2 regions of the Streptomyces sp. bgisy100 genome follow, and region 2 is predicted to be linked to the other one. Evidence: predicted binding sites of a transcription regulator. Region 2 holds the regulator's gene; the other holds the start of a gene.

Region 1 (15,121 bases), on a different contig from region 2:
TGCGCCATGAACCACGACGTGCCGCAGCCGGTCACCGCGACCCGTTCCCCCGGGCGTGGCAGGCCCTCCGCCCTCGCCGCGGCCGGCACCGCTCGGCGCCAGCAGGCGGGTTGGGTGGCCGTCTCGGCCGCGGTGCGGGACTCCTCTGCTGCGGGCATGGTCGGTGCTCCTTCGAAGCGGAGTGAACTCGGGTCCGCCTCGTGGATAGCAGTCCTGAGCTGACAGAGGGAAGGGCGCTGCGGAAGCGGAACATCCGGTGGTGTAGACCTTGTGGGGGGCGCGCCGACGGAGATCCGCGCCCCGCGCCGGGCCGGGGGAGCCCCGCGGTACGAAAGATTCAGGAACAAAGGTGGTATCCGCAGTGCAGCGGCGGTATTTGGGCCTCATAGCGACAGGCACCACGATGGCCATGGCCCTCACGCTTTCGGGCTGCGGAGGCGAGAGCGCGGTCGGCGACGATGTGACGATCAAGCTCGTCGCGGCCGACTACGGGGACTCGTCGGCCAACAGCTCCAAGAAGTACTGGGACGAGCTGGCCCGCGAGTTCGAGGCCAAGCACGACGAGGTCGAGGTCGACGTCGAGGTCTACAGCTGGAACGACGTGGACCGCAAGGTCGCCGAGATGGTCAAGCGGGGCGACGCCCCGGACATCGCCCAGATCGGCGCGTACGCGGACTACGCGGCCCAGGGCAAGCTGTACAGCGCGGACCAGCTGCTCTCCATCCCCACCCAGGCCGACTTCCTGCCCGGTCTCTCGAAGGCGGGCGAGCTCCACCGGGTGCAGTACGGGCTGCCGTTCGTCTCCAGCACGCGGGTGCTCTTCTACAACAAGAAGCTGTTCGCCAAGGCCGGTATCACCGCACCGCCGAAGACCTGGAGCCAGCTCCAGCAGGACGCCCAGGCGCTGAAGCGGGCCGGGGTCGAGTCCCCGTACGGGCTGCCGCTGGGCAAGGAGGAGCCGCAGGCCGAGACGCTCAACTGGATGCTGAGCGGTGGCGGTGGCTACACCGACAACATCGGCAACTACACGATCGGTTCGCCCGAGAACATCAGCACGTTCGCGTGGCTGCGCGACGAGATGGTCGGCAAGGGCCTGACCAACGCCGACCCCGGCCGGACCAACCGCCAGGAGGTCTTCAACGGCTTCACCCGCGGCGAGGTCGGCATGCTCAACGGCCACCCCACGCTGATGCAGCAGGCCCGGGCCAAGCACGTGAAGTACGGCATGGCGCCGCTGCCCGGCAAGAACGGCGAGTCCGAGGCGACCACCGGCGTGGCCGACTGGATGATGGCGTTCAAGCAGAAGGGCCACCGCGAGCCGGTCGGCAAGTTCCTCGACTTCGCCTACAGCCAGGACAACGTCCTGAAGTTCGCGGACCGCTACGACCTGCTGCCGGTCACCACCTCGGCGTCCGAGGCGATGCGCGCCGACCGGAAGAACAAGGACCTCTGGGAGTTCCTCGACCAGCTGCCCACCGCCGAGTTCTACCCGGTGAGCAAGCGGTCCTGGGGTCCGGTCGTCAAGCGGCTCAAGGGCTCCATCGGCACCGTCGTCGAGCCGAACGGCAATCCGTCCAGCGTGCTCGGCGCGCTCCAGCGCGACGCCGACACGATGGAGAACGCCTCCGAGTAGCCCCGGTTAGATTGGGGCCATGGAGGAGCAGAGCCTGTCCGACCGGGACCGTGCCGTCCTGGCCATGGAGCGCAGGACCTGGCCGGGCCCGGGTGCCAAGGAGCGCGCGGTGCGGGAGCAGCTGGGGATGTCCCCGACCCGCTACTACCAGCTCCTGAACGCCCTGCTGGACGACCCGCGGGCCCTCGCGCACGACCCGGTGACGGTCAACCGGCTGCGCCGGGTCCGCGAGTCCCGTCGCCGCAATCGCTGACCCGCACAGGGCCCGGCCCCGGTAGGGTCGGGCCCATGGGCAGCATCCCGGATTCCCTGCCGACCCCTGCCACCCCCGCCGGACGCGACGGCCTCGCCGCGCTGCTCGAGCGGCCCGAACGGGCTGTGGTGGCACTCGATTTCGACGGCACGCTGGCGCCGATCGTGCCCGACCCGGACCGGGCCCGCGCCCACCCGGACGCCGTCCCCGCCCTCTCCCACCTGGCACCGCTGCTCCAGTCGGCCGTAGTGATCACCGGCCGCCCGGCCGGGGTCGCCGTACGGCACGGCGGCTTCGCGGGCGTGCCGGGTCTGGAGCACCTGGTGGTGCTCGGCCACTACGGCGCCGAACGCTGGGACGCGGTGACCGGCCAGGTCCACGCCCCCGCCCCGCACCCCGGAGTCGCCGCCGTCCAGGCGGAACTCCCGGGCGTACTCGACCGCAACGGCGGCTGGCCCGGCACCTTCGTGGAGGACAAGGGCCGCGCCATCGCGGTCCACACCCGCCGCGCCGCGGACCCGCAGGGAGCGTTCGAATCCCTGCGCGAGCCCCTGTACGCCCTGGCCGAGCGGCACGGCCTGGTCGTCGAACCGGGCCGTCTGGTCCTGGAACTCCGCCCGCCGGGCATGGACAAGGGCGTGGCCCTGGAGGAGTACCTGCGCCGGTCCGGCGCCGGCGCGGTCCTCTACGCCGGCGACGACCTGGGCGACCTCGCGGCCTTCGGCGCCGTGGAAAAACTCCGCTCCGAGGGCCTCCCCGGCCTCCTGGTCTGCAGCGCCGCCACCTCGGGCGAGGGCGCCGACGAACTGGCCCAACGCGCGGACCTCGTAGTCGACGGCCCCGCGGGCGTGGTCACCCTGATGACCACCCTGGCAAACACCATCCGGAACCGGTGAACAGCCCCCGGTCTTCGCAGGCTCGGTCATTCATCGACAAACATCGACCGTCAACGAAGGTGAAGCCGACGGACCCGCCCACCGTCTGGACGCTCCTTGCCCAGGCACGGATGTCGGTCAGCCGTGGACGAGACGTGAGGGTGACGGGGCCGCCCGCCCACCCTCTGGATGGCGATGCCTCCTGCCCAGGCACGGATGTCGGTCAGCCGCCGACGAGATGTGAGGGTGACGGGGCCGCAGGGGTGGGGGGTTCCGGAAACTTCCGTGTATTTGTGGCCCCCAGGGCCGTAAATATACGTTCCGGAACCCCCCACCCCGGAGGCCCCGGCACCCGCCCGCGCACGTAGCACCCGCGCCCGAACCCCCGCCTGGCAAGGCACCCCGCACCCCGCACCCCCGCCAACGCCAGTGTTCGGCCCCGACCCGCCCCTCACCCCTCCCGCAACGCCGCCAACTGATCCAGGAACCACCGCTCCGGCGGCAACGCCGTAGCCGCGGCAGCCAGCCGCTTCGTCCGCTCCGCCCGCTCCCCCCGCGGCATCGACAGCGCCCGGTGCAGCGCCCGCGCCGTCCCCGTCACGTCGTACGGATTCACCACCGTCGCCGCCTCGCCCAGCTCCTCGTACGCCCCCGCCTCCCGCGACAGCACCAGCGCGCAGCCCTCGTCGGAGACGACCGGCACCTCCTTGGCCACCAGGTTCATGCCGTCGCGGATCGGGTTGACCAGGGCGACGTCGGCCAGCCGGTACGCGGCCAGGGAGCGGGCGAAGTCGTCCTTCACGTGGAGGACGACCGGCTGCCAGCCCTTCGTGCCGAAGCCGGCGTTGATCCCGTCGGCGACCCGCCGCACCTCGGCGGTGTAGTCGCGGTAGACGGCGAGGTCCTGCCGGGAGGGGTAGGCGAAGGCGAGGTGCACGACCCGGCCGTGCCACTCGGGGTGGTCGTCGAGGAGCCGGCGGTACGCGTGCAGTCCGCGGACGATGTTCTTGGACAGCTCGGTGCGGTCGACCCGGACGATCACCTTGCGGGCCTCGCCGTCGCTCCGGCCGATCTGTTCGCGCAGGCCGGCGAGCCGTTCCTCCACGTCGGGGCGGTGCGAGCGCTCCAGCAGGAAGTCCGCGTCGGCGCCGAGCCCGTGCACCCCGAGCCGGGTGGTCCGGCCGTCGTGCACGACCGCCGAGACGTCGGACGGGCCGCCGGGCTCGACGGTGCTGCCGGTCAGGACCTCGGCGCAGCTCACCGAGAACGCGCGGGCCCAGCGGCGGGTCAGGAACGCGGCCCGGTCGGCGCCGAGGATGCCGCGCAGCAGCTGGGCGGCGATGTCGTCGGGGAGCAGCCGGAAGTAGTCCACGGGCGCCCAGGGCGTGTGGGAGAAGTGGCCGATCCGCAGGTCGGGGCGGCGTTCCCGGAGCATGCCGGGGACCAGGCACAGGTGGTAGTCCTGCACGAGGACGGCGGCGCCCTCGGCGGCCGCCGAGGCCAGCGCCTCGGCGAACGCTTCGTTGTAGCGCTCGTAGGCGGCCCACTGGGCGCGGAACTCGGCGTCGAAGGCCGGTTCCAGCGGGGTCTGGTAGAGCATGTGGTGGACGAACCAGAGCACCGAGTTCGCGATGCCGTTGTACGCCGCGGCGAAGGTCTCCGGGTCGATGTCGAGCATCCGTACCCGCCGGCCGCCGGAGTCGGCCGGGTCGAGCTCGCCCGCGGCGCGGTGCACCGCCTCGCGGTCGCCGTCGCCGAGGGCGGCGCAGACCCAGAGCGCGTCGGTTTCGGATCCGATCGCGCTCAGCCCCGAGACCAGCCCGCCGCCGCCGCGCTTGGCGGTCAGGGAGCCGTCCTCGGCGAGGGTGTACGCGACGGGGCCGCGGTTGGACGCGACGAGTACCTCGGCAGCCTGCTCTGCGACCATGTCGCGAGCCTAGCCCGCGAAAGATCCGCTCAAACGTGCGGACAGGGGCGGTTTGTCACCCGGAGGAGCCCACCGGAGGCAGGTACGGAGCGTTGCGGGGGGATGTACGGAGCGCTCATCGACAGCGCCCGTCCGGAGGCGCTCCGGTGCGCCTGTGGAGCGCACGAGGGCCCGCGGGAGCGCGGACCCGGGGAGCCGCGCCGGTCAGGCCACCCGCCCCCGCCCCGCGGCCTCCCGGGCGCGCACCTCCCGGTACTCCGGAACGGTGATCATCGGCGGGCGTTCCTCGGCGGCCACCTCGTGCACGGACGGTGTGAACCCGCCCTCCGCACCCCGGTCGAACTGGGTGAGCACGGGCCGTACGAGGTGGCCGCGGGCCAGCCGGGCCTGGGCCGTGCGGTAGATCGTGGCGGCCATCCGGCCGAGCGCCTGCCCGTCCTGGTGGCGGTGGCGCCGCACGCCGACGTCGACCTGGGCCAGCGCGTCGAGCCCGGCGAGGTCCAGCGCGTCCACCAGCATGCCCAGCTCGATCCCGTACCCGACGGGGAAGGGCAGCTGCTCCAGCAGGGAGCGGCGGGCCGCGTACTCCCCGCCGAGGGGCTGCACGAAGCCGGCGAGCCGCGGCCAGTGCAGGTTGAGCAGGGGGCGGGCGACGAGTTCGGTGACCCGGCCGCCGCGGTCGCCGGTGTCGCCCAGCGGCCGGTCGTACATGGCCTTGACCAGGTGCAGGCCCGGGTCGGTGAGCAGCGGCCCGACGATGCCGGAGACGAAGCGGGCCGAGAAGTCGCGCAGGTCGGCGTCGACGAAGCAGACGATCTCGCCGCGGGTGACCAGCAGCGAGCGCCACAGCACCTCGCCCTTGCCGGGCAGGGCGGGCAGCCGGGGCAGCACCGTGTCGCGGTGGACGACGCGGGCTCCGGCGGCGGCGGCGACCGCGGCGGTACGGTCGGCGGAGCCGGAGTCGATCACGACCAGCTCGTCGACGAGCGGGACCTCCGGGCTCATCAGCTCGCGCCGGACCGTCTCGACGATCGGCCCGATGGTGGCCTCCTCGTCGAGGGCGGGGAGCACCACGCTGACCGTTCCGGACGGGCCTGCCGCCTGCTTCGCGGCGAGGAGCCGGCTCAGCGGCCGGTCGGCGGCCGACCAGGAGCGGTGCTCCAGCCAGCGCTCCACCTCTTCCAGCACGTGTTTCGTCTCCCTGGTGTGTTCGCGGGGCGGCCCGCGGGTGAGCGGGCGATGGCCCGGTGTGATCCGTCTCGCGGTTCGGACGACTATCTCAACTGTGGGGGCCGTCGGTTACAGTCTTGAACAACGCGGAAGTCCACTTCATGTCGGGGTGGCCTGCCGCGGACAAACGCACCGGGCCCCGCCCGGCGCCATACCGCTCATCCAGAGGGGCAGAGGGAACGGCCCGTTGAAGCCCCGGCAACCCTCCGGCCGGTCTCGTCTCATGACGCGAGGCTCCCGGCTCGGGAAGGTGCCAATTCCGTCTCGTGGCGAAGTCCGTCGCGAGGAAGATGAGGAGAAAGGGCCTCGCCTCCATGGCTGTGCAAGCTGCTACCGCCACTTCGTCCGCGGATTCCCCGGACGCCACCTCCGGTTCCGCCCCCGTCGCTCTCGGCCCCGCCGTCGCGCTGTCCTGCCGCGAGTGCGGTGAGCGTTTCGCCCTCGGCCCGATCTTCGCGTGCGAGGTGTGTTTCGGGCCGCTCGAGGTCGCGTACGACCTGCCGAGCGGCGACCCCGAGGGCCTGCGGAAGCGCATCGAGGCCGGTCCGGACAACATCTGGCGCTACGCGCCGCTGCTGCCGGTGCCCGCCGACGTCGCCGACAAGCCGAACCTGAACCCGGGCTTCACCAAGCTGGTCCAGGCCGACAACCTCGCCCGTGAGCTGGGCGTCACCGGCGGTCTGCACGTGAAGGACGACTCGGGCAACCCGACGCACTCCTTCAAGGACCGGGTGGTCGCCATCGCGGTGGAGGCGGCCCGCACCTTCGGCTTCACCACACTGTCCTGCTCCTCCACCGGCAACCTGGCCGGCGCAGTCGGCGCCGCGGCGGCCCGCTCCGGCTTCCGGTCGTGCGTGTTCATCCCGCACGACCTGGAGGCGGGCAAGGTCGTCATGGCCGCGGTCTACGGCGGCGACCTGGTCGGCATCGAGGGCACGTACGACGACGTCAACCGCTTCTGCAGCGAGCTGATCGGCGACCCGATCGGCGAGGGCTGGGGCTTCGTCAACGTCAACCTGCGCCCGTACTACGGCGAGGGCTCGAAGACGCTGGCGTACGAGATCTGCGAGCAGCTCGGCTGGCGGATCCCGGACAACATCGTGATCCCGATCGCCTCCGGCTCCCAGCTCACCAAGATCGACAAGGCGCTGAAGGAGCTCATCGCCATCGGTCTGGTGGAGGACAAGCCGTACAAGATCTTCGGCGCCCAGGCCGAGGGCTGCTCCCCGGTCTCCCGGGCCTTCAAGGACGGCCACGACGTGGTCCGCCCGGTGAAGCCGGACACGATCGCCAAGTCGCTCGCCATCGGCAACCCGGCCGACGGCCCGTACGTGCTCGACATCTGCCGCCGCACCGGCGGCGCCGTGGAGGACGTGAACGACGAGCAGGTCGTCGACGCGATCAAGCTGCTGGCGCGCACCGAGGGCATCTTCGCGGAGACCGCGGGCGGTGTGACGGTGGGCGTGCTGCGGAAGCTGATCGAGGCCGGGCGGATCGACCCGGCCGAGGAGACCGTGGTGCTGAACACCGGTGACGGCCTCAAGACCCTGGACGCCGTGGCTCCGACGACGGGCCCGTCCGCGACCATCCGCCCCACCCTTGACTCGTTCCGAGAGGCAGGCCTCGCATGAGCGTCAACGTTCGAATCCCCACGATCCTGCGTACGTACACCGGCGGCCGGGCCGAGGTGCCCGCCGAGGGCGCGACTCTCGGCGAGGTGCTCGCGGACCTGGAGAAGAACCACCAGGGCATCGGTGCCCGGGTGCTCGACGACACCGGCAAGCTGCGTCGATTCGTGAATGTCTATGTGAATGACGACGACGTGCGTTTCAGCGAGGGCCTGGAGACGGCCACGCCGGACGGCGCGGGTGTTTCGATCATTCCGGCGGTCGCCGGCGGCTGCTGAACCATAAACGCAGGAACCTTGCGTAAATAGGAATGGCCCCTTCCGTAAGAGAAACGGAGGGGGCCATTCTGTGTGGTTGATCGCGGTACAGTTGAGCGATCCCCCACCGGCAGCTCTGCCGAACGCATATGAGAACGCGACAAGATGTGCCCGAAGTGTGCGCGCGATTTGTCGCGTTGACACCCGTTTGTCTGACCCAAGTTGTCCTGACTTCACGGTGATTCAGGGGATAGCTCCCTGCGGCCCCGCTCAGAATTCTCGTCCGTTTGACCTGTTGCAGAGGGCATCTGTGCGGATACATTCAGCCGCGGTCGACGCGTTACGGCGCACACCTCCTACCTGTCGGGAGGTGAGGTCTGACCCGGGTCCGCGGAGTGCGGTCCTGTGCAAGGGCCAGTAATAGGGGAGTTAGGGATGGCTCAGGGCACCGTCAAGTGGTTCAACGCGGAGAAGGGCTACGGCTTCATCGCGGTCGACGGTGGTGCGGACGTCTTCGTGCACTACAGCGCGATTCAGATGGACGGCTACCGCACCCTCGAGGAGGGCCAGCGGGTCGAGTTCGAGATCTCGCAGGGCCAGAAGGGGCCGCAGGCGGACATGGTCCGTGTAGCCGGCTGATACGCGCCGACTGACTGCAGCGCAGGGCCCGCTTCCCCCCGGGGAGCGGGCCCGCTTCTGTTGTGGGGCCGGGTGCGCTTCCTCTGTGGGGTGGGGCGCCCCGTGTGGGATGCGGCGCGCCGGGGGCTGTTGCGGGGCCTGCTTCCGCCCGTCACCCGACCATTGCCCTCCACGAGCCCCTTCGGGGCGCTTGCGCCCACCCGTCGCCCGACCGCCGCCCCTTATGGAAGCCCTGCGGGCGCTTGCGCCCACCCGTCGCCCGGCCGCCACCCCCCATCGAGCCCTCTGGGGCGCTTGCACTCGAGGGGGTCGAGTGCTAATCATTGGCGTTAGCACTCTGACGTTGAGAGTGACAGAAGGACCGGGTCGGTGAGGCCCGCAGGCCGGGTGGGACAAGGAAACCACCAGGTGTGCAGGTCGTCCGTCGCGGGCGCCAGCGCGGTCCGGAGCAATCCGCCCCTTGCACCCTGTGCCAGGGACCCCCGACGTCCGGGAGGACCACTTCACATGGCCAAGATCATCGCGTTCGACGAGGAAGCGCGGCGCGGCCTCGAGCGCGGGATGAACCAGCTCGCCGACGCCGTCAAGGTGACCCTCGGCCCCAAGGGCCGGAACGTCGTCCTCGAGAAGAAGTGGGGCGCCCCCACGATCACCAACGATGGTGTCTCCATCGCCAAGGAGATCGAGCTCGAGGACGCGTACGAGAAGATCGGCGCCGAGCTGGTCAAGGAGGTCGCGAAGAAGACGGACGACGTCGCCGGTGACGGCACGACGACCGCGACCGTCCTCGCCCAGGCGCTGGTCCGCGAGGGCCTCCGCAACGTTGCCGCGGGCGCCAACCCGATGGCCCTCAAGCGCGGCATCGAGAAGGCCGTCGAGGCCGTCTCCGCCCAGCTGCTCGAGCAGGCCAAGGACGTGGAGACCAAGGAGCAGATCGCTTCGACCGCCTCCATCTCCGCCGCCGACACCCAGATCGGCGAGCTCATCGCCGAGGCGATGGACAAGGTCGGCAAGGAAGGCGTCATCACCGTCGAGGAGTCGCAGACCTTCGGGCTCGAGCTCGAGCTCACCGAGGGCATGCGCTTCGACAAGGGCTACATCTCCGCCTACTTCGCCACCGACATGGAGCGTATGGAGGCGTCGCTCGACGACCCGTACATCCTGATCGTCAACTCCAAGATCTCCGCGGTGAAGGACCTCCTTCCGCTGCTGGAGAAGGTCATGCAGTCGGGCAAGCCGCTGCTGATCATCGCGGAGGACGTCGAGGGCGAGGCGCTGTCCACCCTGGTCGTCAACAAGATCCGTGGCACCTTCAAGTCCGTCGCCGTCAAGGCTCCGGGCTTCGGTGACCGCCGCAAGGCCATGCTCGGCGACATCGCCATCCTCACCGGTGGCACCGTCATCTCCGAGGAGGTCGGCCTCAAGCTGGAGAACGCCGGTCTCGACCTGCTGGGCCGCGCCCGCAAGGTCGTCATCACCAAGGACGAGACCACCATCGTCGACGGTGCCGGTGACAGCGAGCAGGTCCAGGGCCGCGTGAACCAGATCCGTGCCGAGATCGAGAACTCGGACTCGGACTACGACCGCGAGAAGCTCCAGGAGCGCCTCGCGAAGCTGGCCGGCGGCGTGGCCGTCATCAAGGCCGGCGCCGCGACCGAGGTCGAGCTCAAGGAGCGCAAGCACCGCATCGAGGACGCGGTGCGCAACGCCAAGGCCGCCGTCGAGGAGGGCATCGTCGCCGGTGGTGGCGTGGCCCTGCTGCAGACCGTCTCCGTGTTCGAGAAGCTCGAGCTCGAGGGCGACGAGGCCACCGGTGCGCAGGCCGTCAAGCTCGCGCTCGAGGCCCCGCTGAAGCAGATCGCGGTCAACGCCGGCCTCGAGGGCGGCGTCGTCGTGGAGAAGGTGCGCAACCTGACCCCGGGTCACGGCCTCAACGCCGCGACCGGCGAGTACGTCGACCTGGTCGCCGAGGGCATCATCGACCCGGCCAAGGTCACGCGCTCCGCGCTGCAGAACGCCGCCTCCATCGCGGCGCTCTTCCTCACCACCGAGGCCGTCATCGCCGACAAGCCGGAGAAGGCCGCCGCGGCCGCTCCGGGCGGCATGCCGGGCGGTGACATGGACTTCTGATCCGTCTCGACGGATCGGCTGTTCACAGCTGTACGGACCGAGGGCGGCACCCATCACGGGTGCCGCCCTCGGGCGTTTCTCGGGCAGTTCTCGGTTTCGGGGAGCCTCGGGGAGCGCGTTCTCCGGGAGCGTCCGGGCTTCACCGGCTCACATGGGCTTCACAGCTCGCCTGGGCTCGGGGCTCACATCGGCTTCGGGGCGATGACCGCGAACGCCGCCGACTGCGGGTCGGCGACGACGGCCATCCGGCCGGCGACCATGTCGAACGGCGCTTTGAGCACTGTGCCTCCGGCGGCGGACAGCTTGGACACCGTCCCGTCCACGTCCTCCACCGAGAAGTAGGCGAGCCAGTGCGAGGGCGTGCCGGACGGCATTTGGTCGCTCAGCGGCTGGAGCCCGCCGACGGTACGTCCCTGGGCGGAGATCGCGTAGTAGCTCTCCGCGCCCTCCATCTGTGTGGTCTCGATGCCGAGGGCGCTGGAGAGGAAGGCGGTGGACGCCTGGACGTCGCTGGTGTTGAGCTCGTTCCAGATCAGTGAGCCCGGCTCGTTGACGATGGCCGCACCGAAGAACTCCTTCGGCTCCCAGACGCCGAAGACGGCTCCCGTCGGGTCGGCCGCGACCAGCATGCGGCCCAGGTCCATCACGTCCATGGCGGGGACCATGACATTGCCGCCGCCGGAGCCGATGGCCCGCTCGGTGGCGTCGGCGTCGGCCGAGGCGATGTAGGTGGTCCACACCGGGGGCGGCGCGGGCTGGTCGCCCATGGCCTGCGCGGACATGATCCCGGCGACCGGATTCCCGCGCAGGGTGCAGACGGCGTACCCGCCGGTCTCGGCCGGGCCGACCTCCCCGGCCCAGCCGAACAACTCGCCGTAGAAGTCCAGCGCGGCCTGCTGGTCGGGGACCACGAGATCGATCCAGCACGGGGTGCCGGGCTGGTACGGGGCGGTGACTTCGGACATCGGTGCCTCCTGGTAGAGACCGGTCGCCCCGGGGCGGCCGGTGGGCAAGCAGCCCCCTCGGCCACCCTCCCTACGCACGGCCCGGGACGCCACTCGGCACGCCGCCGGGGCGTCGGCGCGAACCCGGGCGGGGGTGGCAGACGGTGCGCCGACGTGGTCTTTCGGGTCCCGTCAGTGGGTGTAGTCCTTGAGTTTTTCGGTCTCCAGGGTGATCCCGACCGGTGCCGGGATTTCCACGGTGGCGCCGTACGGATAGGACATCCGACCGCGGTACTTTCCGCCTTCCGGCTCGCTGTGGACGGCGACCGTGCAGGCGTCGCGGTCGATCAGGAGGTGGACGGGGATGTCGGCTGCGGCGTACCCGTCGCGCTTTTCCGACCGGTAGCGGGGGTCGGTTTCGGGGGCATGTGGTGTTACATCGACGGCCATGAGCACCCCCTCGGGTTCGGACCACTCTCCCTGTCCCGCGAAGTGGCCTTCCGGGGCCAGTGAGCCGGCCGGGCGGGCGCGGCCCTTGCGGTGCTGCTCCGTCTTGAGGCCTTGCTCCGGGTAGAGGGCCAGGCCGGGGCGTTGTTGCAGGCACTGCTTGAGCAGCCACATGAGGATGCATCCGTGGGTGCCGTCGCGACCGGGTTTGGTCACCGGTCTGCCGCCCAGGAATTCGAGGGCAGTCGGCTCAGGGGCTGACCGGGCGAGCTGTTCGAAGTCCTCGACGGATAGCTGTGCGCGGTCGGTTCCGGTGTTCTCCGATGTCATGGCGTTCCCTTCCGGGCAGGACGAGGTGCGCTGGTGCCCGGGGCGGAGAGTGCCGTCACCGTCGGGTCCTCTCCGGGGTTCGGGTGGCTGCGCGGAGGCGTTGGACGTGGGTGTGGACTTCGTCGGGGGGCAGGCCGGGCGGGTGGCGTGGGTGGTCCTCGCCGCGGCAGGTGGCGCAGAGGCCGCCGGGGAGGGCGTCCGGGTGGCCGGGGGCGCGGCAGACCGTGCATTCCAGGATGCGGAGGGGGGCGCGGCGAGGGGCCTGGGCGCTCCCCGGCGCGTTGTCGGGCGCGGGGCCGAGCGGCTCGGGGCGCTCGGGTGGGAGCTTGTCGGTGAGGCGGCGGCGGAGGAACGCGCCGGGGCTGTGGACCTGTGGTGGGAGCCCCGCCGTCAACGCGCTGACGAGCCGGGACTCGTCCGGGTCGCGGGTCAGCCACTCGGTGGCCAGGGGTTCGAGGGCCGCGCAGTCGGCGGCCGAGAGGGTCAGGCGCGGATCGGTGCGGCCGAGTGTGGCCAGGGCGTCGTACGCGCGGCTGCGGGGCGGTCGTTGTGGTGCGGGTGCGGGTGCGGGTGCGGGTGCGGGTGCGGGTGCGGGTGCGGGTGCGGGCTGGCGGGTGGGCTGTGGCGGAGGTGCGGGTAACCGCTGGCCGGAGGGCGGCGGTGGTGGTTCGGGTGGCGGCTGTCGGGAGGGTGGCGACGGCGGTGCGGGTTGCGCCTGTCGGGAGGGTGGCGAGGATGGTTCGGGGGACTGCTGACGGGGGCGCGGAGGGGGCGTGTGCGGGGGTGCGTGCGGGGTGGACGGGCACGGTGGCTGCTCTGAGTGGGGCTGTTCCCGGGGGACTTCTCCGGTTCGGAAGGCCGCCCACCAGGTGTCGTCCCTCGGGGTGCGGGAGAAGTAGGTGCGGGTCACCCAGTGCGGGCTGCCGTTCTCGCCGATGACGTGCTCGTTGACGCGGCGCAGGTGTCCGGCCTCCGACAGGCGGCGCAGGACGGTTCGGAGGGCGCATTGGCCGTGGTCGGGCAGGACCTTGGCCAGGGTCTTGACGGAGATGTCCGCGCCTTCGGGGAGCCGGTCGAGGTATGCCGCCACGGATGCCTCGCGCCTGGGCAGGTGTGCGAAGTCGTTCGCACGGGGCGGGCGTTGTTCGGGCGCGTCCCGCTTTCCATAGCCGCGGTTGGCCGTGGGGTGTGCGGGGGTGGGCAGGGGCGCATTAAAGTGCTCGATAGCCATGAGATCGGTCTCTCGATCTTGTGGTCAGACCCCCGTTCGGTGCTGGTAACACCGGCGGGGGTTGTTTCTTGATGCGGGAACGCTAGAGCGTTGCAACCGTTCGTGGCAAACCGGTCACCAGTCGTGATCTCGCCTGGTATGCGCGGTGATTGGGAGGGAGGGTGGGTGGTAATCCACCCTCCCGTTCCACTGGAAGAGAGCTCGGACTCCGAGGCCCGGAGTCCGAAGCCCGGGGCTCAGGCGGGGAGTTCCCCGTCCTTCACGGCTCGGACGAACGAGGTCCAGGCTTCGGCCCGGAACACGAGCGCCGGGCCGTCCGGGTTCTTGGGGTCCCGGACGGGCGAGCGGGGGCGCGTATTCCTTGATGGTCTGCGCCACCGCTTCCGCCTCCGCCGCCTCGGCGAAGTGGTCCGGATAGCGGGATTTCGTCGCGGCCTCGCAGTTGCGTTCGAAGAAGCCGTCCGTCTTCAGGAGGTCGTCTATCTGCCGGGCGTACTCGGGGTGCATGCGGCGGGTCCCGGATTCGAGCCGGCCGATGAACGAGAGCCGCTCACGAACAGCGGTCTGCCCAGCTCATCCTGGGTGAGACCGGCCCTCTCGCGCTGGTGGCGCAGCTCGGCGCCGAGGAGAGCGCGGGGGGAGGAGCACGGATCCAGCTTCTTCCGTGGGGGCATGATGACTCGACTCCTCGTCAAGCACAGGGACTTGTTGGGCTTTCACCCCTGTTCAGGCTAATCGTGCATGAACACGCTTTGTAGAGAACACCAATACTCAGCGTGGAAGGGGAATCGATGACGGCAGACGAAGAACCGTGTGCGGCGACCGAGGGCGTACACATGGTCGAAGAGACGCTGGGAGAACTGCGGGCCGAGCTGGGTGAGGCGGGCGTCGTCCTGCCGTCGCTGCGGGTCGACCCCGTCTCGTGGGCCGCGCGGGACGTTCCGCCGCTGGTGGACCTGGGGCGCTGCAACCTCGCCACGGCCCGGCAGCTGGTGGCCGCACTGCGGGAGCGGCGGTCATGATCCCGGAACCCGGCGCGTACGTCGTGGACGTGCGCGAGGACCGGATCGGCCGGGTCATGGGGCACGAGGGTCCGTATGTGCAGCTCAGGCCGCCCGGGGGCGGGCTGGAGTGGGACTGTCCGCCCGAGGAGCTGCGGCCCGCGGGGCCCACGGACATGCTGCGGGCGCGGGTCGCCGAGCTGAACCGCGAGAGCAGGTTCCCGTGAGCGCGCACACCGTGATCCGGCGGGAGCGGTGGACGCTGGCCCCCGACCGTGAACCGGACGCCGAGCCGTTCACCTTCGCGATGGAGTGCGCGGTGTGCGGTGAGCGGTCGCTGACGGGTGAGGAAGTCACCGAGGCGCAGGACTGGTCGCTGCGGCACGCGGGCCGCCATCCGTCGCACTGCTCCTACCGGGAGCTGATCACCCGGCCCTGGCGGGCCTGGATGGAGGCCGATCGGTCGCCTCCACGGGCCTGAGCGGTTGTTGGCGTACCGAACCTGAGCACGGCGTTTGCGATGCTCAGGAACGGTGTCGGCCGAGCTTGCGACCGCACCCCTCGATCGTTGGGAGCCGCGGCGTGCGAGCGGCTGT
Region 2 (15,121 bases):
CGGCGGCCATGGGAGGATGGAGGCTACGTATCGATCCGACCAGAGGCGATAGGCGTCTCAAGAAACAGGACCCTGCGTGCCCGCGACCCCTTCCCATGTGCCGGAGCCGAGCCGTACCGACCCGGCGCTGATCCGTAACTTCTGCATCATCGCTCACATCGACCACGGCAAGTCGACCCTTGCCGACCGGATGCTGCAGCTCACCGGCGTCGTCGAGCAGCGCCAGATGCGCGCTCAGTATCTCGACCGGATGGACATCGAGCGCGAGCGCGGCATCACGATCAAGTCCCAGGCGGTCCGGCTGCCCTGGGCGCCGACCACCGGTGAGGACCAGGGCACCGCCCACATCCTCAACATGATCGACACGCCTGGCCACGTCGACTTCACCTATGAGGTCTCCCGGTCCCTGGCCGCCTGCGAAGGCACGATCCTGCTGGTCGACGCCGCCCAGGGCATCGAGGCGCAGACCCTCGCCAACCTCTATCTGGCGATGGAGAACGACCTCACGATCATCCCGGTCCTCAACAAGATCGACCTGCCGGCCGCCCAGCCCGAGAAGTTCTCCGAGGAGCTCGCCCACCTCATCGGCTGCGAGCCCGAGGACGTGCTGAAGGTCTCCGCGAAGACCGGCATGGGCGTCGACGTGCTGCTCGACAAGGTGGTCGCCGACATTCCGGCGCCCGTCGGCGTCGCGGACGCCCCGGCCCGTGCGATGATCTTCGACTCGGTCTACGACTCCTACCGCGGCGTGGTCACCTACGTCCGGGTCGTCGACGGCCGGCTCGGCAAGCGTGAGCGCATCCGGATGATGTCCACCGGTGCCACGCACGAGCTGCTGGAGATCGGGACCAACTCCCCGGAGATGACCTCCGCCGACGGCCTCGGCGTCGGCGAGGTGGGCTATCTCATCACCGGCGTGAAGGACGTCCGCCAGTCCAAGGTGGGTGACACGATCACCCAGCTCAGCAAGGGCGCCACCGAGCCGCTCGGCGGTTACAAGGACCCCAAGCCCATGGTGTTCTCCGGGCTCTACCCGCTGGACGGCTCCGACTACCCGGAGCTCCGCGAGGCCCTGGACAAGCTCCAGCTCAACGACGCGGCCCTGGTCTACGAACCGGAGACCTCCGCCGCGCTGGGCTTCGGCTTCCGCGTCGGCTTCCTCGGCCTGCTGCACCTGGACGTCATCCGGGAGCGGCTGGAGCGGGAGTTCGGCCTGGACCTCATCGCCACCGCTCCCAACGTGGTCTACCGCGTGACCATGGAGGACGGCGCCGAGCACACGGTCACCAACCCCAGCGAGTTCCCCACCGGCAAGATCGCCGAGGTGTACGAGCCGGTCGTGCGCGCCACGCTGCTCGCCCCGAGCGAGTTCATCGGCGCGATCATGGAGCTCTGCCAGTCCCGGCGCGGTTCGCTGCAGGGCATGGACTACCTCTCCGAGGACCGGGTCGAGCTGCGGTACACGCTGCCGCTCGCCGAGATCGTCTTCGACTTCTTCGACCAGCTGAAGTCCAAGACCCGCGGCTACGCCTCGCTCGACTACGAGCCCACCGGCGAGCAGACCGCCGACCTGGTCAAGGTCGACATCCTGCTGCACGGCGACAAGGTCGACGCGTTCTCCGCGATCACCCACAAGGAGAAGGCGTACGCCTACGGGGTCCGGCTGGTCGGCAAGCTGCGCGAGCTCATCCCGCGGCAGAGCTTCGAGGTGCCGATCCAGGCCGCCATCGGCAGCCGGGTCATCGCCCGGGAGACCGTCCGCGCCATCCGCAAGGACGTGCTCGCCAAGTGCTACGGCGGTGACATCTCCCGTAAGCGGAAGCTGCTGGAGAAGCAGAAGGAAGGCAAGAAGCGGATGAAGATGGTCGGCAACGTGGAGGTCCCGCAGGAGGCCTTCATCGCGGTGCTGTCCTCCGACACCGAGGGCGGCGACGCCAAGGCGAAGAAGTAACGGCTGCCTCACCTCCGGCGCCCGTCCCCGAGGGGGCGGGCGCCGGAGTTCTGCCCGGCGCTCCCGGTCCATCCGGGTGATGGCGGAGAAAACCGCAGACTCCTGGTTTTCCCCGGGATGACAGGCCTGGTCCGGCCCTGCGGCAGGACTCGGCCAAGACGGAGGGCCGACACCCCTTACGTACAGGCGGTACGAGCTTTAACCTGATGCCTGCTCGAAGGTTACTCGCCAGTTAAACAACTTCCAGCCAGTCACAGCACTGCCGCGGGCCACGGAGGATGTCGTGAGCGACACGCAGACGTTGATCGAGAACCGGCCGCCTTCCGTGGCGACCCTCTTCCTGGAGCGGGTCGATGCCACACCGGACGCCGAGGCCTACCGCTACCCCGTGCCGTCGCCGTCCGGGCGGGACGAGTGGCGCTCGCTGACCTGGAAGCAGTCCTCGGACCGAGTGCTCGCCATTGCCGCCGGGCTGATCGAGCTGGGCGTGCGCCCCGAGGAGCGGGTGGCCGTCGCCTGCAGTACCCGGCTCGAATGGATCCTCTCCGACCTCGGCATTCTCTGTGCCGGGGCGGCCACCACCACGATCTACCCGAGCACCAACAGTGTGGAGACCGCGTTCATCATCGCGGACTCCGACAGCCGGGTGCTCATCGCCGAGGACGCGGAACAGCTGGCCAAGGCGCGGGAGCGGCGTGCCGACTTCCCCGAACTGGCCCATGTCGTGGTGATCGAGGAGTCGGACGCCAAGCCGGCCGAGGGCGACCCGGACGGCTGGGTGCTCTCCCTGGCCGAGCTGGAGCGGCGCGGCGCCGCGCACCTGGAGAACAACCCGGACAGCGTCCGCAAGCGGATCGACGCCATCACCGCCGACCAGCTCGCGACCCTGATCTACACCTCGGGCACCACCGGCCGTCCCAAGGGCGTCCGGCTGCCGCACGACAACTGGTCGTACATGGCCCGCGCGATCCCGGCCACCGGGATGGTCGCCGCGGACGATGTGCAGTTCCTGTGGCTGCCGTTGGCGCACGTCTTCGGCAAGGTGCTGATCTCCGGGCAGATCGGGGTCGGGCACGTCACCGCCGTCGACGGCCGCATCGACAAGATCGTCGACAATCTGCCGGTGGTCCGGCCGACCTATATGGCCGCCGTGCCGCGGATCTTCGAGAAGGTCTACAACGGGGCCGCCGCCAAGGCCCGGGAGGGCGGCGGCGCCAAGTACAAGATCTTCCAGTGGGCGGCCGGGGTCGCCCGGGAGTACGCCAAGGTCACCCAGGACAACTTCCGGCGCACCGGCAAGCGGAGCGCCCCGTTCGGCCTCGCCGCGCAGCACGCCGTCGCCGACAAGCTCGTCTACGCCAAGCTGCGCGAGGCGTTCGGCGGACGGCTGCGGGCCGCCGTCTCCGGCTCCGCCGCGCTGGCGCCGGACATCGGCTACTTCTTCGCCGGCGCCGGTATCCACATCCTGGAGGGCTACGGCCTCACCGAGTCCAGCGCCGCCAGCTTCGTCAACCCGGGTGAGTCCTACCGCACCGGCACCGTCGGCAAGCCGCTGCCCGGCACCGAGGTGCGGATCGCCGACGACGGCGAGATCCTGCTGCGCGGCCCCGGCATCATGGAGGGCTACCACGGGCTGCCCGACAAGACCGCCGAAGTGCTGGAGTCCGACGGCTGGTTCCACACCGGCGACATCGGCGAGCTGTCCTCGGACGGCTTCCTGCGGATCACCGACCGCAAGAAGGACCTCATCAAGACCTCGGGCGGCAAGTACATCGCCCCCGCCGAGGTCGAGGGCCAGTTCAAGGCGGTCTGTCCGTTCGTCTCCAACATCCTGGTGCACGGCGCCGACCGGAACTTCTGCACCGCCCTGATCGCGCTCGACGAGCCGTCGATCCTGAGCTGGGCCGCGGACCACGGGCTCGGCGGCAAGCCGTACGCCGAGGTCGTCGCCTCCCCGCAGGTGCAGGAGCTCATCGAGGGCTACATCGGCCGCCTCAACGAGGGCCTGCAGCGCTGGCAGACCATCAAGAAGTTCCGCCTGCTGCCCCGTGACCTCGATGTGGAGCACGGGGAGCTCACGCCGAGCCTCAAGCTCAAGCGGCCGGTCGTGGAGCGCGAGTACAAGCACCTGATCGACGAGATGTACAACGGCTCGCGCGAGGCGTAGCGGCACCCGCCGCGCCGGGTCCGCCCGGCACATCCGCGGGGCGGGCGGTATCCGCCTCACCGCCCGCTCCGCAGCGCGCGCAGCGCCTCCTCCATCCGGGCCACGCCGGCCCGCAGCTCCGCCGTGTCCGGCGCCCGGCCGGTGGACAGGCAGCTCTCGATCGAGGCCAGCCGCTCGGCCAGCGTGTCCAGCTGCTCCCGGTCCCGGGCGAGCAGCCGCTGCAACTGGCGGTTCTTCCGGTGCAGATCGAGGAAGACGCCGACCTTGGCGCGCAGCACCCACGGGTCGAAGGGCTTGGCGACGAAGTCGGCCGCGCCCGTGGCATAGCCGCGGAAGGCGTAGCCGCGGTCCGTGCCGGTCCCGGTGCCGGTGAGGAAGATGATCGGCACATCGCGGGACCGGTCGTGCCGTCTGATGCTCGCGGCCGTCTCGAATCCGTCCATGCCCGGCATCACCACATCGAGCAGCACGACGGCGAATTCCCGCTCCTGCAGGGCGTTCACCGCCTCCTCCCCGGACCCCGCCCGCACCAGCGGTTCGCCCAGGCCGCCCAGCACGGCCTCCAGGGCGTCGAGGTTGTCCTCCATGTCGTCCACCAGGAGGATGCTCGCCCGGTCGGTGGCGGGGGCGCTGCTCATCATCGGGTCCTCGGGGAATCGGGCGGAGCCGGCCGGGCCCCCGCCGCTCGTCCTGGCCCGACCTGCTGCCGACGGCTGCCGGACGCGAGCGGAGGGCGGCCCCGGGCCGCGCTGTCCGGGTCGTACGGCCGGTCGACGTCCGCGTGCCAGTTCGGCCAGGGGGCTCCGGCCGGTGCCGGACCCCGGCGCACTCCGGCCGCAGGGCCCGCCGCTCCGCCGCGCGGAGCCGCGGACCCCGGTCCGTCGTGCTCGGTTCGCATCGTTGCTCTCATCCGCCCGCCCACTTCGGTGACTCGGTGCTCATGGGCGGGCTCATTCTGTCACTCTGGCGGTGTCGTCACGGCTGAATGCCCGAACCGGGCAGGAGTCACGGATCAGGAGACGCTCACGTGGGGTCGATTCCGACGCAGCGGGAAACCGCCGGTTCCCGTCCCGCCGCCCGTGGTCCGGACCGGGTGGCCCACACCAGCCTGCCCGGGAATCCCCGGTCCCCGGGCACCGCGCGCGGCTTCGTCCGCCGGGTGCTCGCCGGCTGGGCCGAGGCCGGAGTGCTGGAGTCCGGTCCGTTCGCCGAACGGCTCGCGGACGACGCGGCCCTGCTCGTCAGCGAACTGGTCACCAACGCCGTGGTGCACGCCGGGACGGAGGTGGAACTCGTCTGCCGGCTCGTCCCGGCGGACGGGCCGGGCAGTGTCGATGGTGGGCCGGGCAGCGTCGATGACGGGGCGAGCAGTGTCGATGGCAGGGCGGACGGCGCCGACGGCGGGGCGGAAGCCCTGGTCGTCGAGGTCTCCGACCACCATCCGGCGCGCCCCCTGCGCGGCGAGCCGCACCCCGCGGGCGAGTACGGCCGTGGCCTGCACCTGGTGGGGGCCCTCGCCGAGTCCTGGGGCGTCAGCTACCGGCGGGGGCTGAAGACGGTGTGGTTCCGGCTGCCGGCGACCGCCGGTGCCGTCGTCCCGGACCCCGCGGTCCGCGGCGTGCCGCCGCTGTGGGCCGCGGTGCCTCTCCCCGGGGTGCTGCCCGTCCCCGGCGTGGTGCCCGCCTCCGGAGCGCCGTCGGATCCCGAAGCACCACGGCCGTCCGGCGGGCCGGCCGGTGACCCGGTGCCCCGGTCCGGTCCCGACCCCGCACCGGACCGCGACGGCGACTGGTGCAGTCGGGGCGCCCTGTCCTTCCTCGCGGAGGCGTCCGACCTCCTGGCCGGGCAGTTCGACGAGGAGAAGGTGGCGGCGCTGGCGGCCCAGCTGCTGGTGCCGCGGTTCGCCGACTGGTGCGCGGTCTGGCTGGACGGCGAGGACGGGCGGGGCCCCGGTGCGCAGCCCCGCCTGGCCCGGGTGTGGCACGCCAACGAGACCCGGATCGAGGGGCTGCGCACGGTCCTGGAGAAGGACCCGCCCGCGCTGCCGGACGCCGCGCTCGGCTGGCCGGTGCCCTGGCCGTGGCCGCAGGCCGCGGTCGTGGTGACCGTGCCGGTGCCCGAGGGGCTCGCCGACGGGCCGATGTTCGCGGAGTGGCCGGACCCGGAGCCGGGGGACGAGCACGGTTCGGCGCTCGCCTGCCGGCTCTTCGCGGGCGGCCGGAGCGTCGGCACCCTGCTGCTCGGCCGGGCCGGTCTGGCGCGCATCCCGGACGAAGTGACGGCGCTGGTCGAGGACTTCGCGCGGCGCGTCGCCCTGGCGGTGGTCTCCGCGCGGCAGTACACACGGCAGGCCACCACCAGCCTGGTGCTCCAGCAGGGCCTGCGGCCCCGGAGCATCGCGGCCGTCCCCGGCGTGGACACCCAGGTGGTGTACGAACCCGCCGGTGAGGGCGCCTGGGCCGGCGGCGACTTCTACGACATCTTCCACGCCGGTGAGGGGCGCTGGTGCTTCGCCCTCGGCGATGTCTGCGGCAGCGGCCCGGAGGCGGCCGTCGTCACCGGGCTCGTGCGGCCCTGGCTGAAGCTGCTGGCCCACGAGGGCCACGGCGTCGCCGGGGTGCTCGACCGGCTCAACCGCATGCTGGTGGACGACGCGATGCAGGCGACCGAGGCCGCGGCGGCCGCCGTCGCCGCCGTCGCCGCGGTGGCCACCGCGGGCGCCCACCCGGCGGGCGAGGTCACCCAGGTCCGGTTCCTCTCCCTGCTCTTCGGGGAGCTGGTGGCGACCGGGGAGGCGGGCGGCCTCCGCTGCACCCTGGCCAGTGCCGGGCACCCGCTGCCGCTGCTGCTCCGCCCGGACGGCCGGGTGCGGCCGGTGGCCGCGCCGCAGGTGCTGCTCGGTGTGCTGGAGGACACCGCGTACGAGGCCGGGACGTTCGACCTGGAACCCGGCGACACCCTGCTGTGCGTGACGGACGGGGTGACGGAGCGGCGCTCGGGACAGCGGCAGTTCGACGACGACGATGGCCTGGCCGCCGCGCTGGCGGGGTGCGCGGGGCTCGGCGCGGCCGGGACCGCCGAGCGCATCCGCGCGCTGGTGCACGGCTTCGACGCGGCTCCGCCCGACGACGACCTGGCGCTGCTGGTGCTGCACCGCCGGTGACCTGCGGTTCCGGCCCCTCGCGGCCGTCCCGGTACCGGCCTCAGCGGCCGCCCCGGACGCCCGGGCGGGGACACCCTCGCGCCGGGGGACAATGGACCGTATGCCATCCGCACTGCCCGACGGCGAGCCCATGCCCTCAGCCGGGACCCTGCCGCGCCACGCCCTGGACGGGGCGGCCGAGCGGCCGCTCGGCTTCTATCTGCATGTGCCGTACTGCGCCACCCGCTGCGGATACTGCGACTTCAACACCTACACCGCCAGTGAGCTGCGGGGCTCCGGCGGCGCCCTGGCCTCCCGGGACAACTACGCGGAGACCGTCGCCGAGGAGATCCGGCTCGCCCGGAAGGTGCTGGGCGACGACCCGCGGCCGGTGGAGACGGTGTTCGTGGGCGGCGGCACCCCGACCCTGCTGGCCGCCGCGGACCTGGGGCGGATGCTCGCGGCCGTCCGGGAGGAGTTCGGGCTGGCGGACGGCGCGGAGATCACCACCGAGGCCAATCCGGAGTCGGTGGATCCGCGCTATCTGGAGGAGCTGCGGGCGGCCGGCTTCAACCGGGTCTCCTTCGGCATGCAGAGCGCCCGGCAGCACGTCCTGCAGGTGCTGGACCGCACCCACACCCCGGGCCGCCCCGAGGCGTGCGTCGCCGAGGCGCGGGCCGCCGGCTTCGACCATGTGAACCTCGACCTGATCTACGGCACGCCGGGGGAGAGCGACGACGACTGGCGCGCCTCCCTGGACGCGGCGGTCCAGGCGGGCCCGGACCATGTGTCCGCCTATGCGCTGATCGTCGAGGAGGGCACCCAGCTGGCCCGGCGGATCCGGCGCGGCGAGGTGCCGATGACCGACGACGACGTGCACGCCGACCGCTATCTGATCGCCGAGGAGACGCTGTCCGGGGCCGGTTTCGACTGGTACGAGGTGTCCAACTGGGCGACCTCGGCGGCCGGGCGCTGCCGTCACAACGAGCTCTACTGGACCGGGGCCGACTGGTGGGGCGCGGGGCCGGGCGCGCACAGCCACGTCGGCGGCGTCCGCTGGTGGAACGTGAAGCACCCGGGCGCGTACGCCCAGGCCCTGGCGGAGGGGCGGTCGCCCGGCGCCGGGCGGGAGATCCTGGCCGACGAGGACCGGCGGGTCGAGCGGATCCTGCTGGAGCTGCGGCTGCGCGACGGCTGCCCGCTCGGCCTGCTGGCACCGGCGGGCACCCGCGCCGCCGCCCGCGCCCTCGCCGACGGCCTGCTCCAAGCGGAGCCGTACGAGGAGGGCCGGGCGGTGCTCACCCTGCGCGGCCGGCTGCTGGCCGACGCCGTCGTCCGGGACCTGGTCGACTGATCCGAGGGGGCCGGGCGGGCCGGAATACGACGACCGATCGATGGCCCGGGCCCGCGTCGCCGCCGACGGTCCGGGTGGAGCAACGCATGGCACCCGGGCCGGGCACGTCGCCGTGACGCCCCTCGCGCCCCGCGTACGGACGGCACGGCGACCTCCGGACGGCACCGGCCCGCCGACCGGGCCCGGCGCGGATGCAGTGATCCCTGAGGCCACGGAGAATCCTGTGATGTGAGTGACATGCGGGGTTCCCGAGGTTCCTCCGAGCCGCCCTCACCGTCCCGCGGCGGGGCGGCGGCGCAGGCCCCGCGGGAGGGCGTCGCCCTGGCGGCGATGCTCTTCGCGGTGTCGATGACCTTCATCGACCAGACCATCGTGTCCATCGCCGCGCCCAGCATCATCGAAGAGCTGAACCTCTCCTCCTCGGGCATGCAGTGGGTCGTCAACGCGTATCTGCTCGCCCTCGCCGCCTTCTTCGCCCTCGGCGGCCGGCTGGCCGACCTCCTCGGCCACAAACGGGTCGTGGTGATCGGCACCGTCGTCTTCGTCGTCTCCTCCGCCCTCTGCGGCGCGGTGCCCGACGGGGACGGGGCGCTGGCCTGGCTGGTGGTCTTCCGGGCCACCCAGGGCATCGGTGCCGCGCTGATGTTCCCGGCCGCGCTCGCCGTGGTCGTGGCGGTGTTCCCGGTGGAGCGGCGGGGCCGCGCGCTGGCGCTGTTCTTCGGGCTCTCCGGCGCGCTCACCGCCGTCGGCCCGCTGCTCGGCGGCTGGCTGACCTCCTGGACCTGGCGGGCGATCTTCTGGGTCAACGTGCCGGTCGCGATCGTCGCCCTCGTCCTCACCTTCCTGGCCCGGATCCGCAACGAACCCCGCCCCGAACCCCTGGACTGGCCCGGGGCCGCGCTCGTGGTCGTCGGGATGGGGCTGAGCGTGCTGGGGCTCCAGCAGGCGTCCGCCTGGGGCTGGGGCAGCGCCGCCACCTGGCTGTGCATCGTGGGCGGCCTGGCGGTCCTGGCGCTGTTCGTCCGCTTCGAACTGCGCACCCGGCACCCGCTGATCCAGCTGAAGGTCTTCGCCGACCGGGCCTTCGCCGCCGACGCCGCGGTGCTGTTCTTCGCCATGATGGCGTTCGTCCCGGTGTTCTTCTTCGCCTCCGTCTACGCCCAGATCTCGCTCAGCGAGTCCCCCAACCAGGCCGCGCTCTACCTGCTGTACTTCTTCGTGGGCTTCGCGATCGCCTCCCAGTGGGGCGGCCGGATCCTCGACAAGCAGGGCGCGAAGCCGGCGATGCGGCTGGGCACCGCGGTCGGTGCGGTCGGATTCGCCCTGTGGGCCCACAAGATGACCGACCTCTCGGTGCACGACCAGTGGCCCTATGTCGCGCTCGCGGGCGCCGGCATCGGATTCCTGCTCGCCCCGGCCTCCACCGACGCCGTCAACCGGGCCATCGACGCGTCGTACGGGGAGGTCACCGGCATCACCCAGACCGTACGCAACTTCGCCGCCAGCGTGGGGCTCGCGATCTTCGGCACGGTGCTGACCCATGTGATGACCGACCGGGTGGTGGAGAGCTTCGAGGCCCGGGGCGTGCCGGAGAGCGAGTCCCGGGACATCGCCCGGAACATCGCGGAGTCCATCACCGGGAACGCCGACGACCGGCAGCCGACCGGAGACGGCCCCGTCGCCCGCTCCCTGCGCGAGGCCATGGGCACCATCCGGATGGACTTCGCCGAGGCCAACCAGGTCGTCTTCGCCTGCATGGCGGGCGCCCTGGCCCTGGCCTTCGTCTGCTCGCTGCTGCACCCCGGCACCCGCGTCACGGGCGCTCCGGACGAACGGGACCCGGGGACGGGCCCCGGCGGGCCGTCCGGCCCGCCCGGCGTCCCCGGCTGGGCGGAACCGGCGGGTCCCGGGGGCGCCGCCGGGTTCACCGGGCCGGCCGGCTCCCCGGGTTCCGCGCGCCCCACCGACCTCTGACCGCTCTCAGGGTGCTTGCGCGATGAGCGTCCGAATAGGCCGCGTGGTCCGGCGCCGCACCGCGCCCCACGACCTCCGACCGCGCTCAGGGGCGCTTTCCCTCTGCGCGCCCCCCATCGGCCACGGGGCGAGCCCCCCTCAGGGCGCGGTGACGAAGTCGATCAGCTCCTCGACCCGGCCCAGCAGCGCCGGCTCCAGGTCCTTGTAGCTGTTCACGGAGGCGAGGACGCGCTCCCGCCAGGCCGCCCCGGTGTTCTCCGGCCAGCCCAGCGCCCGGCACACCCCGGTCTTCCAGTCCTGCCCGCGCGGTACCGACGGCCAGCCGGGGATGCCCACGGACGCGGGCTTCACCGCCTCCCAGACGTCGATGTAGGGGTGTCCCACGACCAGGGTGTGGGCGTCGGTGACCTGTTCGGCGATCCGCGACTCCTTGGAGCCGGGCACCAGATGGTCGACGAGGACGCCGAGCCGGGCGTCCGGACCGGGGGAGAAGTCCCGGACCACCGCCGGAAGGTCGTCGACGCCCTCCAGATACTCCACGACCACGCCCTCGATCCGCAGGTCGTCGCCCCAGACCCGCTCCACGAGCTCCGCGTCGTGCCGCCCCTCGACATAGATGCGCCCGGCGCGTGCGACCCGGGCACGCGCTCCGGGGAGGGCGATCGAGCCGGAGGCGGTGCGGCCGGTGCGGGCGGGCGCCGTGTGCGACGGGCGCACCAGGGTGACGACGCGCCCCTCCTCCAGGAAGCCGCGCGGCACCATCGGGAAGACCCGGTGCTTGCCGAACCGGTCCTCCAGCGTGACCGTCGGCCCCTCCGCAGTCTTCTCGCAGCGGATCACCGCGCCGCAGAAGCCGGTCGACACCTCCTCGACCACCAGGCCGGGCTCGGCCGGAACCTCGGGGGCGGGCTGCTGCTTCTTCCACGGCGGGGTGAGGTCCGGCCCGTACTCTCTGCTGCGCATCGCCCGACAGTAGGAAGAAACGGCTGGTCGTGACTACGACACGCCGAAACGGGCCGCCAGCTCGTCCCGCTGCTCCCGGACGAAACGGGCATTCACCACCGCGCCGTGGCCGGGGACGTACAGCGCGTCCTCGCCGCCCAGGTCCAGCAGCCGGTCCAGGGCCGCGGGCCACTGGGCCGGTACGGCGTCCGGCCCGGCCTGAGGTTCGCCCGACTCCTCCACCAGGTCGCCGCAGAACACCACGCTCGGGGCCCCGCCGGTCCCCGGCACCAGCACCGCCAGGTCGTGTCCGGTGTGGCCGGGACCGACGTTCACCAGCACCGCCTCCCGGCCGCCGCCGAGCGCGATCGTCATCTCACCGCTGATCAGGTGGTGCGGCGCCGCCAGCCGCTCCGCGGCCTCCGCGGCGGCGCCGGGGTCCACCCCCTGCCGCACCGCGTCGGCACGCAGGGCGTCCCGCTCCCGGCGCGAGGTCAGCAGCCGGTCCATGCCGACGGCGGCGTACACCTCCGCCCCGGGAAAGGCGTCCATCCCGAGCACATGATCGAAGTGCGGGTGGGTGAGTGCGAGATGTGTCACCCTCCGGCCCGCCGACCCCGCTGCCTGGCGGGCCAGTTCCGCGCCTTCGCGCAGACTCGAACCGGCCTCCACCATCAGCACCGCGTCCGGGCCGTGCACCACCCCGGCGGTCATGTCCCAGACGGGCAGTCTGCGCCGTTCGACCCCCGGCGCGAGCATCTCCCAGCGCGGCTCTTCCGTTGTGTGGTCCATGCGACGAGGCTACGGCGGAGCGGTACCGTGACCCGCCGTCCGGCCAACACCGGCGGTGACGGCCCTTGCCCTGCTCACACCACCCCGCCGTACACTGAGGCGGGGGAAGCTGGCACTCAGAAGCAGCGAGTGCCAGGCAGAGGCCCACGGAACCACCACTGGAGGTGTGCGCATGCTCAGTGAACGCAGACTCGAAGTGCTGCGCGCCATCGTCCAGGACTACGTGGGCACCGAGGAGCCGGTCGGTTCCAAGGCGCTCACCGAGCGGCACGGCCTCGGCGTGTCCCCGGCCACCGTGCGCAACGACATGGCGGTGCTGGAGGACGAGGGCTACATCGCCCAGCCGCACACCAGCGCCGGCCGCATCCCCACCGACAAGGGCTACCGGCTCTTCGTGGACCGGCTGGCCGGCGTCAAGCCGCTGTCCTCGCCGGAGCGCCGGGCCATCCAGAATTTCCTGGACGGCGCGGTCGATCTGGACGACGTGGTGGGCCGCACGGTCCGGCTGCTCGCGCAGCTGACCCGGCAGGTCGCGGTGGTTCAGTACCCGTCGCTGACGCGGTCGACCGTCCGGCATGTGGAACTGCTCTCCCTCGCCCCGGCCCGGATCATGCTGGTGCTGATCACGGACACCGGGCGGGTCGAGCAGCGCCTGGTGGACTGCCCCGCGCCGTTCGGCGAGACCTCCATGGCGGACCTCCGGGCCCGGCTCAACAGCCGCGTGGTGGGCCGCCGGTTCGCGGATGTGCCGCAGTTGGTGCAGGATCTTCCGGAGTCCTTCGAGACGGAGGACCGGGGCACGGTCTCCGCCGTCCTGGCGACTCTTCTGGAGACGCTGGTCGAGGAGACCGAGGAGCGGCTGATGATCGGCGGTACCGCCAATCTGACCCGCTTCGGACACGACTTCCCGCTGACCATCCGGCCGGTGCTGGAGGCTCTCGAGGAGCAGGTGGTGCTCCTCAAGCTGCTCGGCGAGGCCAAGGACTCCGGCATGACCGTACGAATCGGGCATGAGAATGCCCACGAGGGGCTGACGTCCACATCGGTCGTCGCGGTCGGCTACGGTTCGGGCGACGAGGCAGTCGCCAAACTCGGCGTGGTCGGACCGACCCGCATGGACTACCCCGGAACGATGGGAGCGGTACGCGCAGTGGCACGTTACGTCGGACAGATCCTGGCGGAGTCGTAAAAGTGGCCACGGACTACTACGCCGTACTGGGCGTGCGCCGCGACGCAGGGCAGGACGAGATCAAGAAGGCGTTCCGGCGCCTGGCTCGTGAACTGCACCCGGACGTCAATCCCGACCCGAAGACCCAGGAGCGGTTCAAGGAGATCAACGCCGCTTACGAGGTGCTCTCGGACCCGCAGAAGAAGCAGGTCTACGACCTCGGCGGGGACCCGCTCTCGCAGGCCGGCGGAGGCGGTGGCGCGGGCGGCTTCGGCGGCGCGGGCTTCGGCAACTTCTCCGACATCATGGACGCGTTCTTCGGCACCGCCTCGCAGCGCGGGCCGCGGTCCCGCACCCGGCGCGGCCAGGACGCCATGATCCGGCTCGACGTCGAGCTGGACGAGTCGGCCTTCGGCACCACCAAGGACATACAGGTCGACACCGCGATCGTGTGCACCACGTGCACCGGCGAGGGCGCGGCGCCGGGCACCTCGGCGCAGACCTGTGACATGTGCCGCGGCCGCGGCGAGGTGTCGCAGGTGACGCGGTCCTTCCTGGGCCAGGTCATGACCTCGCGGCCGTGTCCGCAGTGTCAGGGCTTCGGCACCGTCGTGCCGACCCCCTGCCAGGAGTGCGCGGGCGACGGACGCATCCGTTCGCGGCGCAGCCTCACCGTCAAGATCCCTGCCGGTGTGGACAACGGCACCCGGATCCAGCTCGCGGGCGAGGGCGAGGTCGGCCCCGGCGGCGGGCCCGCCGGCGACCTCTACGTCGAGATCCACGAGCTGCCGCACCCGGTCTTCCAGCGGCGCGGCGACGACCTGCACTGCACCGTCACCATTCCGATGACGGCGGCGGCGCTGGGCACCAAGTGCCCGCTGGAGACGCTCGACGGGCTGGAGGAGGTCGACATCCGGCCCGGGACCCAGTCCGGCCAGTCGATCCCGCTGCACCAGCGCGGTATCACCCACCTGCGGGGCGGCGGACGCGGCGACCTGATCGTGCACGTCGAGGTGATGACGCCGTCCAAGCTCGACCCGCAGCAGGAGGACCTGCTGCGGCAGCTCGCCAAGCTGCGCGGCGAGGAGCGGCCCTCCGGCCACTTCCAGCCCGGACAGCAGGGGCTGTTCTCCCGGCTGAAGGACGCCTTCAACGGTCGCTGAGGCAAGGCCGGTCCGGTGGTCCCGACCGCCGGGCCCGGAGGCCCCGCCGGCAGCCTCGGCGGGCAACACCCGCGTCCCCGGCCGTCCTTCCGGCCGGGCGCGCGCGCCGGACGCCGGCTCCGGGGTCCGGCCGTGCCGGGCCCGGCGGGCGTGACACCATGTGGTCATGCCCTCCGCGCTCACCGATCTCTCCCGGTACCCGATCGTGCAGGCCCCCATGGCCGGTGGCGCGTCCCGCCCCGAGCTCGCGGCCGCCGTGTCCGACGCGGGCGGCCTCGGCTTCCTGGCCGCCGGCTACAAGACGCCGGAGGCCATGTACGAGGAGATCAAGGCGCTGCGCGGCCTGACCGGCCGGCCCTTCGGCGTCAACCTGTTCATGCCGCAGCCCTCCGTCGCCGACGCGGCCGCCGTCGACGTCTACCGCGAACAGCTCGCGGGCGAGGCCAACTGGTACGAGACGCCGCTCGG

Evidence for each region. Region 2 encodes HrcA, which represses chaperone genes, less so after heat shock. Its sites were predicted from a motif close to TTNGCACTCNGNNNNNCNGAGTGCNAA; they were not measured.
Region 1: groL (chaperonin GroEL) is a predicted target of HrcA. The motif match lies at 8,736-8,762, and genes of this name have one in related genera.

What each region holds. Positions count from the first base shown of each region.
Region 1 is NZ_JBYITE010000009.1:1,153-16,273, forward strand. It holds gene AC3EQ1_RS08405 (SIS domain-containing protein) at 1-158, opposite strand, end outside; gene AC3EQ1_RS08410 (ABC transporter substrate-binding protein) at 410-1,633, shown strand; gene AC3EQ1_RS08415 (DUF3263 domain-containing protein) at 1,653-1,886, shown strand; gene otsB (trehalose-phosphatase) at 1,922-2,782, shown strand; gene AC3EQ1_RS08425 (alpha,alpha-trehalose-phosphate synthase (UDP-forming)) at 3,213-4,688, opposite strand; gene AC3EQ1_RS08430 (glucosyl-3-phosphoglycerate synthase) at 4,893-5,876, opposite strand; SAM riboswitch class I at 6,074-6,215, shown strand; gene thrC (threonine synthase) at 6,233-7,549, shown strand; gene AC3EQ1_RS08440 (MoaD/ThiS family protein) at 7,546-7,824, shown strand; gene AC3EQ1_RS08445 (cold-shock protein) at 8,239-8,442, shown strand; gene groL (chaperonin GroEL) at 8,950-10,572, shown strand; gene AC3EQ1_RS08455 (VOC family protein) at 10,755-11,537, opposite strand; gene AC3EQ1_RS08460 (Uma2 family endonuclease) at 11,709-12,293, opposite strand; gene AC3EQ1_RS08465 (MarR family transcriptional regulator) at 12,349-13,524, opposite strand; gene AC3EQ1_RS08470 (hypothetical protein) at 13,761-13,826, opposite strand; partial or broken gene AC3EQ1_RS08475 (helix-turn-helix domain-containing protein) at 13,867-14,198, opposite strand; gene AC3EQ1_RS08480 (hypothetical protein) at 14,316-14,546, shown strand; gene AC3EQ1_RS08485 (hypothetical protein) at 14,543-14,752, shown strand; gene AC3EQ1_RS08490 (DUF7848 domain-containing protein) at 14,749-15,006, shown strand; gene AC3EQ1_RS08495 (hypothetical protein) at 15,121-15,121, opposite strand, start outside.
Region 2 is NZ_JBYITE010000014.1:134,987-150,107, forward strand. It holds gene lepA (translation elongation factor 4) at 77-1,951, shown strand; gene AC3EQ1_RS12900 (AMP-dependent synthetase/ligase) at 2,235-4,118, shown strand; gene AC3EQ1_RS12905 (response regulator) at 4,175-4,759, opposite strand; gene AC3EQ1_RS12910 (SpoIIE family protein phosphatase) at 5,146-7,281, shown strand; gene hemW (radical SAM family heme chaperone HemW) at 7,382-8,614, shown strand; gene AC3EQ1_RS12920 (MFS transporter) at 8,945-10,588, shown strand; gene AC3EQ1_RS12925 (DUF3097 domain-containing protein) at 10,727-11,551, opposite strand; gene AC3EQ1_RS12930 (MBL fold metallo-hydrolase) at 11,585-12,322, opposite strand; gene hrcA (heat-inducible transcriptional repressor HrcA) at 12,495-13,511, shown strand; gene dnaJ (molecular chaperone DnaJ) at 13,514-14,653, shown strand; gene AC3EQ1_RS12945 (nitronate monooxygenase) at 14,820-15,121, shown strand, end outside.